DNA from 4 places in the Streptomyces sp. BK022 genome. Region 2 is predicted to be linked to each of the others. Evidence: riboswitches for the same ligand, from Rfam matches in the RefSeq annotation. Region 2 holds a riboswitch; each other region holds the start of a gene.

Region 1 (2,762 bases), on a different contig from region 2:
CTCGCGGCGGTACGCCCGGACGCGGCCGTGGTCTCCGTACGGGCGCCGTCCCCCGACGCCGCCGTGCGCTGGGCCGCCGACTGCCGCACCGAGGGCCTGTCGGTCGGCTGCTTCCGCCCGCCGTCCGTCCCGGACGGCGTCTCCCGGCTGCGGCTGACCGCCCGCGCGGACCTGTCGGAGGCCGACATCGAACGGGCCGTAAGGGTCATCACCGCCGTTCGGCCCTGGTGAGGGCGGGAAAAACCCCGTCAAATACGGTCTCGCGTCGCAGAGTTCACCCCGTTGAGCGACAGATGTCCGCGTATCTGGGGGGTTGGTCCACCGGACCGCTTCCGTAATGGCAGGCTGGCGTGCAGGCACCAGAGCGGGACCGGGCCCGAACTCTCCGCCCCCGCGTCGCCGCGCGGCGCGGGGGAGGTCGGCGGGCCGCCCGTGGGAAAGGGACTACTTCGCCATGGCAGACCATCTGGAAGCATCCGTCACTCTGCCGAGCGATCCCGCCTCGGTCCGCGCGGCCAGGTCCTACGTGGTGGGGACCCTGGCGAGCTGGGGGCTCCCCGCGGACGACGAGGTCACCGACACCGTGCGCCTCATCGTCTCCGAGCTGGCCACCAACGCCGTCCAGCACACCCTGGGCCAGTCGCCCACCTTCACCGTGGACGTCGTACTGGCCCGCGACGAGCTGCTGCTCATCGGCGTGACGGACAGCCATCCGAGGCTGCCGAAGAGACTCCCGGCCGCCGTCGCCCAGGACAACGGGCGCGGCATGGCCATCATCCGGTGTCTCACCGTCGAGTGCGGCGGAAAGCTGCGCGTCCGCCCCACCCGCGAGGGCGGCAAGACGGTCTTCGTCGAGCTGCCCTGGTGCGTGCCGAGCCAGCCACGGCCCGCCACGGCCCGTCCGGAGCCCTCTCCGGCCCGCTGACCCCGGGAACGGCCTCGGGGGCGTGGACGCGCCCGCGGAGACCGCTCCCGGCCGTCCTCGCTAGTTGACCCGGCCGTACCAGACGCTCTTGGTCCAGATCTTCTGGAGCCGCACCACGTCCCCGGTCTTCGGCGCGTGCCAGATCTTGCCCTTACCGGCGTAGATGCCGACGTGGTAGACGCTCGACCCCGAGTGGAAGAAGACCAGGTCACCGGCCTTGCGGTGGCCCGAGGAGATGTGGTGCGTCTTGTTGTACTGCTGCGCGGCCGTGCGCGGCAGCTTCTTGCCGGCCTTCTTGAACGAGTACAGCGTCAGACCCGAGCAGTCGAACCGGCCCGGCCCGGTGGCTCCGTAGCGGTAGGGGGCGCCCTTCTTGGACGCCGCGACCTTCAGTGCCTTCGACGCGGTGGTCGCGGCGGAGGCGTCGGTGGCCAGCCCCGGCACCATGATGGAGCCGCCCACGGCGGCCAGGGTGAGGGCCGAGGCGGTGCCGGCCCGAGCCATCAGCGACGGGACACGATTGAGCGCAGTCATGCGCAACCCTTCGTCAGCCGCCTGTGAAGGATGACCTGTCGGATTCGGGCTGGCGAAGTTGCCCGGCCGTGTCACCACGGCTTCACCCCAAGGGTTGCTCGGCACGATCGTCCGCTGCTCGCGGACATCCGTCCCGGCGACCCGGCTTGCTCGGGTCCTCCACTCCTGCCGATGCACTTCTGTCGACCGGTCATCCGGGTGGCGGCAGGACTCGGCGTCCGCCCGGATGCGCCCCGCCGTTGTGGCGGGGTCTTGTCGTCAGTCAGGGATCTTGGCCCACTCCTGTCCGAAAATCCCAATGGAACCGGGGGTTTGTGGTGTTACTCACCACTCACCCGTTCGGGTGGACAGGGGTGTGTCCGAGTCGCCGTCAACTCCCCTCCACAGCCTCGGACCTGGGCTTCGACCGCCGTGCGGTGGCCCGCCGGGCGCGTGGCGCGCAACTCGGCGGGCCCGGAAACGGGCCCGGAGATACACCGGTCGGCGGTAGCACGTTCGGCCCGTTTCGGCTCGGCGGACGACACGCCGGGCCCCGTACGGCCGACCGCGGTGTCCGGGTCAGCCGGCGGCATCCGGCGGGAGCGCGACGCGCGCGGTCCGGCGTTCGCCGTCCAGCACCCGCAGCGCCTGTGCCAGCGTGCCCCCGCAGAGCTCCCGTTCGCCCCGACGGTGCATCAGCGCGAGCGCGTCGCGGAGCGCGGCCGCCGTGCGCACCAGCGCCTGCGCCGCCCTCAGCGCCCGGTACGTGTCCCCGTGCCGGGCCGGGTTGATCCGGCCCAGCAGGTCCGCGGCCTCCAGGTAACGGTCGATCAGCTCGCCCTCGGCCCGGGTCAGCGCGGGCAGCGGCGGCGGCTCCTTCGGCGGCACGGGCGGCTCACCGGCCGCCGGGCACGTTCTCACGGGCGCCCACGACCCCGTCGACCAGGCCGTGCTCCAGGGCGCCGGCGGCGTCCAGCACCCGCTCGCGCTCCAGCCCGGCGTGGACGGCGGCGGCGTCCCGGCCGGTGTGCCGGACGAGCAGCTTCTCCATCAGCTCCCGCGCCCGGACCAGTTCCGCCGCCTTGATCTCCAGATCGCTGGGCTGCCCCTGCACCGGCGCGGCCAGCTCCGGCTGGCGCAGCACCACCCGCGAGCCGGGCAGTGCGAACCGCTTGCCGGGCGCCCCGGCCGCGAGCAGCACCGGCCGCCACCGAGACGGCCTGGCCCAGGCAGTACGTCTCCACGTCGCAGCCGATGTAACGCATCGTGTCGTACACCGCGGTCATGGCGGGGAAGTCGCCGCCGGGGCAGTTCAGGTACAGCG
Region 2 (2,762 bases):
AACCGCCTGGACGAGATCCCGCACGAGCTGGCCAGCCCGGCCCGGCGCGCCGCGAAGGAACTGTCCAAGGAGCTGTTCCCGGCCACCGCGCGCATGTCCCGGCCGCGCCAGGGCACCGAGGAGACCGTCGAGAAGATCGACGCGGGCGCCGTCCGCGCCTTCTACGACCGTCATGTCCGCCCCGCCACCGCCACCGCGGTGGTCGTCGGCGACCTAGACGGCATCGACCTCGACGCGCTGCTCGCCGATACCCTGGGCGCCTGGTCCGGCACGCCCGGCCAGGCCCGCCCGGTGCCGCCGGTGACCGCCGACGACACCGGCCGCGTGGTCATCGTGGACCGGCCCGGCGCCGTGCAGACGCAGCTCCTCATCGGCCGCATCGGCTCCGACCGGCACGACCGCGTGTGGCCCGCCCAGGTGCTCGGCACCTACTGCCTCGGCGGCACCCTCACCTCGCGTCTGGACCGGGTCCTGCGTGAGGAGAAGGGCTACACCTACGGCGTACGCGCCTTCGGCCAGGTGCTGCGCTCCGCCCCTGACGGCACCGGCGCCTCGATGCTCGCCATCAGCGGCTCCGTGGACACGCCGAACACCGGCCCGGCGCTCGCGGACCTGTGGACGGTGCTGCATACGCTGGCCGCCGAGGGTCTGACCGACGCCGAGCGGGACGTGGCCGTGCAGAACCTCGTCGGCGTGGCCCCGCTGAAGTACGAGACGGCCGCCGCCGTCGCCGGCACCCTCGCGGACCAGGTCGAGCAGCACCTCCCCGACGACTTCCAGGCGGAGCTGTACCGCACGCTGGCGGCCACCGGCACCGTGGAGGCCACGGCCGCCGTGGTGAACGCCTTCCCGGCCGACCGGCTGGTCACGGTCCTGGTCGGCGACGCCGCCCAGATCAAGGAGCCCGTCGAGGCGCTCGGCATCGGCGAGGTCAAGGTGGTCTCCGCCGAGTAGTCGCACGCGCGTGGGTCCTGACGTCACACAAGTCGTCAGGGCCCACTCGTGTGTTCGGGAGTGCCTTCGAACGAGGGTCACCAAATGTCCGGATTGGGGCGGAGGTTACCCCTCTGGCGTGTGGGATGCGCTACAAAAGTCCGGACCCGTTTGAAGATCCGCTCCCGTCCCCTTTAGCTTCATCCGGGCTGTTCGTCAGGCAGTGCGCCGCGCCCGCGGCACCGGACAGCCATCGCCGAGTCCCCCGTAGGGGGAGCCGGGGACCCACGCAGTCCCTGGGGTGAATCGGGCGCCCGCGCGTGAGCGAGGGTGGCCGTAGGAGACCTTCCTGCTCCGAACCCGTCAGCTAACCCGGTAGGCGAGAGGGAAGGAAAGGAACAGCCTGCTCATGGCGTTCATGTGCGCCACCGGGAAGCACCGCAAGCCCGGCCGGGTCAAGCGCACCACCGCGACGGCGGCCGGTGTGGCGGCTCTCACCACCGGTGTCGTCGGCACCCTCGCGGCCTCCCCGGCGCTCGCCGCGGACAACTCCGTCGAGAACACCGGCCTCACCCCCGTCATCGCCGTCAGCGACACCCTCGCCGACGAGATCGCCGCGCAGGCCACCGCCCAGAAGGCGTCCGCCGAGCGCAAGGCCGCCGAGGAGGCCGCCGAGCGCGCCGCCGCCGAGCGGGCCCGCGAGGCCAAGGAGCGCGCCGCCCGCAAGGCCGAACGCGAGCGCCTCAACTCCTTCGTCATGCCGATCACCGGCTCCTACGTCTCCACCGCCTACCAGTCCTCCAGCTCCCTGTGGTCGTCCGGTTCGCACACCGGCATCGACTTCCACGCCGCCAGCGGCACCGCGGTCCACGCGGCGGGTGCCGGCACCGTGGTCTCCACCGGCTGGGGCGGGGCGTACGGCAACGAGATCGTGATCAGGATGGCCGACGGGATGTACACCCAGTACGGCCACCTGTCGTCCATCGGCGTCAGCGTGGGCCAGCGCGTCGTCCCGGGCCAGCAGATCGCCCTGTCCGGCGCCACCGGCAACGTCACCGGCCCGCATCTGCACTTCGAGGCCCGTACCGGCCCCGACTACGGGTCCGACGTCGACCCCGTCGCCTACCTCCGCAAGCACGGCGTGAACGTCTGACCCTCACCCTCCCGTAAAGCCCCGGCCCACCCGGCCGGGGCTTTTCGCTGCCTTTTCCTCCGGGCGCTGTCCAAAAAATGGCCATGGATTCCGGCAGGCCATCGGAAATTCTCACGCATTGCCATAGAGTCACGGGACAAGCGCTGTCGTCGGCGTTTCACGGGCATTAAGGCGGAGGTGGGTCATGCGTATTCCGGCGCACTCGGTGTGCACGGCGATCCGGGACGACATCGTCGCCGGAGTCCACGAGCGCGGCGGCCGGCTCACCGAGGAGGTCCTCGCCCGCCGCTACGGCGTCTCCCGCGTCCCCGTCCGCGAGGCGCTGCGCACGCTGGAGGCCGAGGGCTTCGTGGTGACCCGGCGCCACGCGGGCGCCTGCGTGGCCGAACCCACCGAGCAGGAGGCCGCCGACCTGCTGGAGATGCGCCTGCTGCTGGAGCCGCTCGGCGCCGCGCGGGCCGCCCAGCGGCGCACCGAGGCCCATCTGAAGGTGCTGCGCGGCCTGGTCAGACTGGGTCAGGAGCGGGCCAGGCTCGGCAACAGCGACGACCTGCGCGCCCTGGACGGCTGGTTCCACGAGACGCTCGCCCAGGCGTGCGGCAGCCACGCGCTGACCTCGGCGCTCACCCAGCTCCGGCACAAGATCGCCTGGATGTACCGCGTGGACGGTCCGGTC
Region 3 (2,762 bases), on a different contig from region 2:
GAGCGGTGCCGTGGCCATGAGCGGCCGGCGGGGACGAGCAGCGGTACCCATCCCCGCCTGGGCAGGGCGCACCCCGACACGGAGTACAAAGGAGTGCCCGCCCGTAGTACCCAGCGTCCGCAGATCCGAAAGTCCGGAGAGCACGTCGATGCCCTACCCCCATGTCCTGCTGTCCGCCGCCGTCTCGCTCGACGGGTACCTGGACGACACCGGCCCCGAGCGGCTGCTGCTCTCCAGCCCCGCCGACTTCGACCGGGTGGACGAGGTGCGGGCCTCGGTGGACGCGATCCTCGTCGGCGCCGGGACCATCCGCGCCGACAACCCCCGGCTCCTGGTCAACTCGCCCGAGCGGCGCGCCGCGCGGGTGGCCGAGGGGCGGGCGGAGTACCCGCTGAAGGTGACCGTCTCCGGGTCCGGCGATCTCGACCCGGCCGCCAACTTCTGGCACACCGGCGGCGAGAAGCTCCTCTACACCACCGACGCGGGGGCGAAGCGGGCCACGGCCCTCCTCGGGGACACCGCCGACGTGGTCCCGCTCGGCGCCGGCCTCGACTGGCGGGCGCTGCTCACGCACCTGCACGACGTGCGCGGGGTGCGCCGGCTGATGGTGGAGGGCGGCGGCACCGTGCACACCCAGCTCCTCCGGCAGGGCCTCGCCGACGAACTCCAGCTCGTCCTCGCCCCGCTCTTCGTCGGTGACCCGGCCGCCCCCCGCCTCTTCGGCCCCGGCGCCTACCAGGGCGGCCGGCTGCGGCTGACCGACACCCGCCGCATCGAGGACGTGGTCCTCATGCGGTACGAGCCCACCGCCCCCGGCACCGGCCCGCTGGAGACCGCCGCCGACCGGCACTGGCTGCGTACCGCCTGTGAGCTGGCCGCGCTCTGCCCGCCCTCGGACACGGCCTTCAGCGTGGGCGCGGTGATCGTCGCGGCGGACGGCACCGAGCTGGCGCGCGGCCACTCCCGCGAGGGCGGCGACCCGGTGGTCCACGCCGAGGAGGCCGCGCTCGCCAAGCTGGACCGGGACGACCCGCGCCTGCCCGGCGCCACCGTCTACAGCAGCCTGGAGCCCTGCGCCCACCGAGCCTCCCGGCCCGTCCCGTGCGCCGGGCTCATCCTCGAAGCGGGGGTGCGCCGCGTGGTCACCGCCTGGCGCGAGCCGGACACCTTCGTCGCCGCGGCCGACGGCGCGGGCGTGCTGGCGGCCGGGGGCGTGGAGGTGGTCACGGTGCCCGGGTACGCCGCTCTCGCGCAGCGACCGAACGCTCACCTTCCGCACTGAGGCCCACGTCACGGCGGCGTGTGTGCGCCGGACCCCGCGGATGACGTATGCTTGAGACACAACGACGCGGGGTGGAGCAGCTCGGTAGCTCGCTGGGCTCATAACCCAGAGGTCGCAGGTTCAAATCCTGTCCCCGCTACTGAAGACTCAGGGCCGGAATCCAGTAAATGGATTCCGGCCCTGAGTGTTTTCCGGGGCTGCTGGTGTTTTTGAGTCACCAGCAAAACTCCTGTGACTCCTGAAGCGCAGTCAACTCGCCCTGTTCGTGGCGTTCCTGACCGTTTCACCCCCCGCCAGAACGTCAAACGATCAAGCTGAACGGGCTTGGAATCCAGTGTGCGTGTCTATTAACGTTCGATAACGCAGCGCGGTCGTTACCGCCGTCAGCAGAGACGGCGCCGTGCGCACACGCCGAATCCCGCGAGGGAACCGGGGACCCACCACTTTGGGGTGAATCGCGCCCGATCCGCTGTGCACCGCCCTCGGAGCACGCCGGGTTTACGCGCGTAGGAGACCTTCCTGCTCCGAACCCGTCAGCTAACCCGGTAGGCGGAGGAGGGAAAGGAGTGCGCCCGCGTGGCGTCCAACCGGCCTGCCCCACAAGCCCCGTTCGCGCCAAACGCGAGTGAGCCCTTTGCCTACGGCGCCCCCCGTGCCGAGGACGGCGCGTGGGAGGAGTGGAACCCCACCGAGGAGTCCCTGCCCGCGGTACGCGGCCGCCACCGGGTGGCCAAGCAGCGCGGCGGCGGACTCGCCCGCAGCTCCACCGTGCTCGGCGTCGGTGTCATCGCGGCCGTCGGCGCGGGTGGCATGGCGAGCGCCAACACCGGCAAGCCGCCCGTGTCCCTCGCGCTGCCCGACCTGCCCTCGGTGGACTCCCTGATCGACGGGCACCACCACACGGAGACGCCCGCCGCCTCCCTCGCCGGCGTCGCCACCGCCACGGCCACCGCCGCCAGTGACGACTCCACCGCCGACGCGGGCGAGGCGCTGCGCAGCCGGATCATGGCCCAGGCCGAGCGGCAGCAGAGCAAGGCCGACAGCCGGGCCACCGCGGCCGCCGTCGCCAAGGCCGACCAGCAGGCCGCCGAGGCCGCCGCCAAGGCCGCGAAGGAAGCCTCCGTGAAGGCCGCCGCGGCAAAGGAGAAGGCGGAGGCCGACGCCGAGAAGAAGGCCGAGGCGGCCCGGCTCGCCGCGCTGGCCAAGCAGTACACGCTGCCGACCTCCTCGTACACGATCACCTCGACCTTCGGGCAGGCCGGCTCGATGTGGTCCTCCGGGTACCACACCGGTCTGGACTTCGCCGCGCCCACCGGCACGCTGATCAAGGCGATCCACAGCGGCACGATCACCGAGGCCGGCTGGGCCGGGGCGTACGGCTACCGCACGATCCTCACCCTGGACGACGGCACCGAGCTGTGGTTCTGCCACCAGTCCTCGATCAGCGTCAGCGCCGGGCAGAAGGTGTCCACCGGCGAGG
Region 4 (2,762 bases), on a different contig from region 2:
GGCGCCGGCGAGAAGGACACCGCCGGCGACGCCGGGAAGGACACCGGAGCCGCCCGCTCCGACGCGTCCACGCCCCCGGCCGCCGGTCACGGGTACAAGGACGGCGGTTCGGCCTCCGGCGCCCCCGCGGCGGAGGACGACGAGTCGTGGGAGGACGGCGGCTCCTGGAGCCTCGTCGACACCGGCGACCTCGGCGGCGGCCGTCACCGCGGCGGCAGCGCCGACGAGAACGTGACGGAAGGTCAGCACACAGCCGGCACGGGCCGCCACGCCACCGCCTCTGCGGGCACCTACACCGTCCGCGACGGGGACACCCTCGGCTCCATCGCCGACTCCCTTGGTGTGGACGGCGGCTGGGAGGCCCTCTACGCCGCGAACAAGCAGGCCATCGGCGCCGACCCGAACCATGTCGACCCGGGCCGGACCCTGCGGGTGCCGGGCGAATAGGACTCCGAATAGCGGCATTTGACGCCCCGCTATCTTCTTATATGTCCTATTTGGCGAAAGTGTGGGATGACTCTCAGAAGACCTGATCGTCTTTGAATTTCGCCGCGCGGCATGTCTACGGTCGGGACCGCTCGTCACCACGAGCCCCCGTGGCCGCAACGCCGAATCCTGCCAGCGGCCGTCGGGGACAACCGTCGCGTAAAGCGCCGTAGGCAGGAGCGGGGGACCCAAGGTAGGTGCCCGAACCGGTGTCCGACACCGGGACGGGCTTGGGGTGGAGCCACGCCTTCCAGAAGTACCGGGGAGGGGTGGCCGGGCAACTCAACCGGCCCGAACCCGACAGCTCACCTCGCAGGCGTCGGTGAGGGGATCGATCCATGCTGCTTTCCAGCAAGGGCAAGCGCCGTCGCCCGTCCAAGACCGTCCGTGTCCTCGCGCTCGCCGGTGTCGCCGGCGCGGCCGTCGCGGGCCCGGTGATGGCGTCGGGCAGCGCCTCCGCCGCCACCGGTTCCGAGTGGGACGCCGTCGCCCAGTGCGAGTCGGGCGGCAACTGGTCCATCAACACCGGCAACGGTTACTACGGCGGGCTCCAGTTCTCCGCCTCCACCTGGGCCGCGTACGGCGGCACGCAGTACGCCGCCACCGCCGACAAGGCGAGCAAGGAACAGCAGATCACCGTCGCCGAGAAGGTGCTCTCCGCCCAGGGCAAGGGCGCCTGGCCGGTCTGCGGCACGGGTCTGTCCAGCACGCCGTACAGCGGTTCCGCCGCCCCGGCGAGCCCGGCTCCGTCCACGGACACCAAGACGGAGGACAAGGCCGCGGCCGACACCTCCGGCCGCGCCGCCGACGACCAGGCCGCCTCCCGCTCCACCGAGCGTCCGGACGCGAGCAAGACCGTCACCACGCCGACCGGTGGCAAGGTCAAGAAGGGCGACGGCGAGTACAAGGTGGTCAAGGGCGACACGCTCAGCTCCATCGCCGCCAAGCACAAGGTCGAGGGCGGCTGGAAGAAGCTGTTCGACCTGAACAAGGACATCGTCGAGAAGGCCGACTTCATCTTCCCCGGCCAGATGCTCCACCTGAAGTAACCGCGACCCGCTCGGCGGCCCGGCCCCCGAACCGTCCGGCCCCCGAGCTTCCGGTCCCCTGATGGACCCCCCGCCCCGGTGCGCGTTCCCCCCGCGCGCCGGGGCGGTGCGCGTGGTGCGGCCGGCCCGCCCGGCGCACCGGCCCGCGCGTCCGGAAGCTTTGCCCAGAACCCTTTGTTCCGGACGGGAACAATGGGTACCGTCTCCCTGTCCCACCCCGTCCACGAGGCGGTCGGTCGACGGCCGACGGCCCCAGGACGGTTAGGCTCTAGAGGCAAGGCATGCCATCCGGCGCACGCCCCGCACTCATCGCGTCACATCCATGAAGGAGATGCTCGTGCCGTCCATCGACGTCGTCGTAGCCCGGGAAATCCTGGACTCCCGAGGCAACCCCACGGTCGAGGTCGAGGTCGGCCTCGACGACGGCAGCACGGGTCGTGCCGCCGTCCCGTCCGGCGCCTCCACCGGTGCCTTCGAGGCCATCGAGCTGCGCGACGGTGACCCGAACCGCTACCAGGGCAAGGGTGTCGAGAAGGCCGTCCTCGCCGTCATCGAGCAGATCGGCCCGGAGCTGGTCGGCTACGACGCCACCGAGCAGCGCCTGATCGACCAGGCCATGTTCGACCTGGACGCCACCGACAACAAGGGCTCGCTCGGCGCCAACGCCATCCTCGGCGTCTCCCTCGCCGTGGCGCACGCCGCCTCCGAGGCCAGCGACCTGCCGCTCTTCCGCTACCTGGGCGGCCCCAACGCGCACCTGCTCCCGGTGCCGATGATGAACATCCTGAACGGCGGCTCGCACGCCGACTCCAACGTGGACATCCAGGAGTTCATGATCGCCCCGATCGGCGCGGAGTCCTTCTCCGAGGCCCTGCGCTGGGGCACCGAGGTCTACCACACCCTCAAGAAGGTCCTGAAGAGCAAGGGCCTCGCCACCGGTCTCGGCGACGAGGGCGGCTTCGCGCCGAACCTCGGCTCCAACCGTGAGGCCCTCGACCTCATCCTCGAGGCCATCAAGGAGGCCGGCTACGCCCCCGGCGAGCAGATCGCCCTCGCCCTCGACGTCGCCGCGTCCGAGTTCTACAAGGACGGCAAGTACCTCTTCGAGGGCAAGGAGCGCTCCGCCGCCGAGATGACGGAGTACTACGAGGAGCTCGTCGCGGCCTACCCGCTCGTCTCCATCGAGGACCCGCTGTTCGAGGACGACTGGGCGGGCTGGAAGGTCCT

What was found. A riboswitch is a leader RNA that binds a small molecule or an ion and turns the genes downstream of it on or off. The one in region 2 is predicted to bind cyclic di-AMP.
Region 1: another riboswitch for cyclic di-AMP. It lies ahead of EV284_RS16950 (C40 family peptidase); the one in region 2 lies ahead of EV284_RS23270 (M23 family metallopeptidase).
Region 3: another riboswitch for cyclic di-AMP. It lies ahead of EV284_RS23795 (M23 family metallopeptidase); the one in region 2 lies ahead of EV284_RS23270 (M23 family metallopeptidase).
Region 4: another riboswitch for cyclic di-AMP. It lies ahead of EV284_RS26945 (transglycosylase family protein); the one in region 2 lies ahead of EV284_RS23270 (M23 family metallopeptidase).

What each region holds. Positions count from the first base shown of each region.
Region 1 is NZ_SHKU01000004.1:103,228-105,989, forward strand. It holds gene EV284_RS16940 (8-amino-7-oxononanoate synthase) at 1-231, shown strand, start outside; gene EV284_RS16945 (ATP-binding protein) at 455-925, shown strand; gene EV284_RS16950 (C40 family peptidase) at 986-1,459, opposite strand; cyclic di-AMP (ydaO/yuaA leader) riboswitch at 1,463-1,676, opposite strand; gene EV284_RS16955 (hypothetical protein) at 2,018-2,326, opposite strand; partial or broken gene EV284_RS16960 (ATP-dependent Clp protease proteolytic subunit) at 2,334-2,762, opposite strand, start outside.
Region 2 is NZ_SHKU01000005.1:493,871-496,632, reverse strand. It holds gene EV284_RS23275 (pitrilysin family protein) at 1-954, shown strand, start outside; cyclic di-AMP (ydaO/yuaA leader) riboswitch at 1,178-1,330, shown strand; gene EV284_RS23270 (M23 family metallopeptidase) at 1,343-2,086, shown strand; gene EV284_RS23265 (GntR family transcriptional regulator) at 2,271-2,762, shown strand, end outside.
Region 3 is NZ_SHKU01000006.1:17,789-20,550, reverse strand. It holds gene EV284_RS23805 (dihydrofolate reductase family protein) at 149-1,282, shown strand; tRNA gene EV284_RS23800 (tRNA-Met) at 1,348-1,421, shown strand; cyclic di-AMP (ydaO/yuaA leader) riboswitch at 1,682-1,849, shown strand; gene EV284_RS23795 (M23 family metallopeptidase) at 1,859-2,762, shown strand, end outside.
Region 4 is NZ_SHKU01000007.1:84,467-87,228, reverse strand. It holds gene EV284_RS26950 (transglycosylase family protein) at 1-447, shown strand, start outside; cyclic di-AMP (ydaO/yuaA leader) riboswitch at 642-820, shown strand; gene EV284_RS26945 (transglycosylase family protein) at 825-1,535, shown strand; gene eno (phosphopyruvate hydratase) at 1,867-2,762, shown strand, end outside.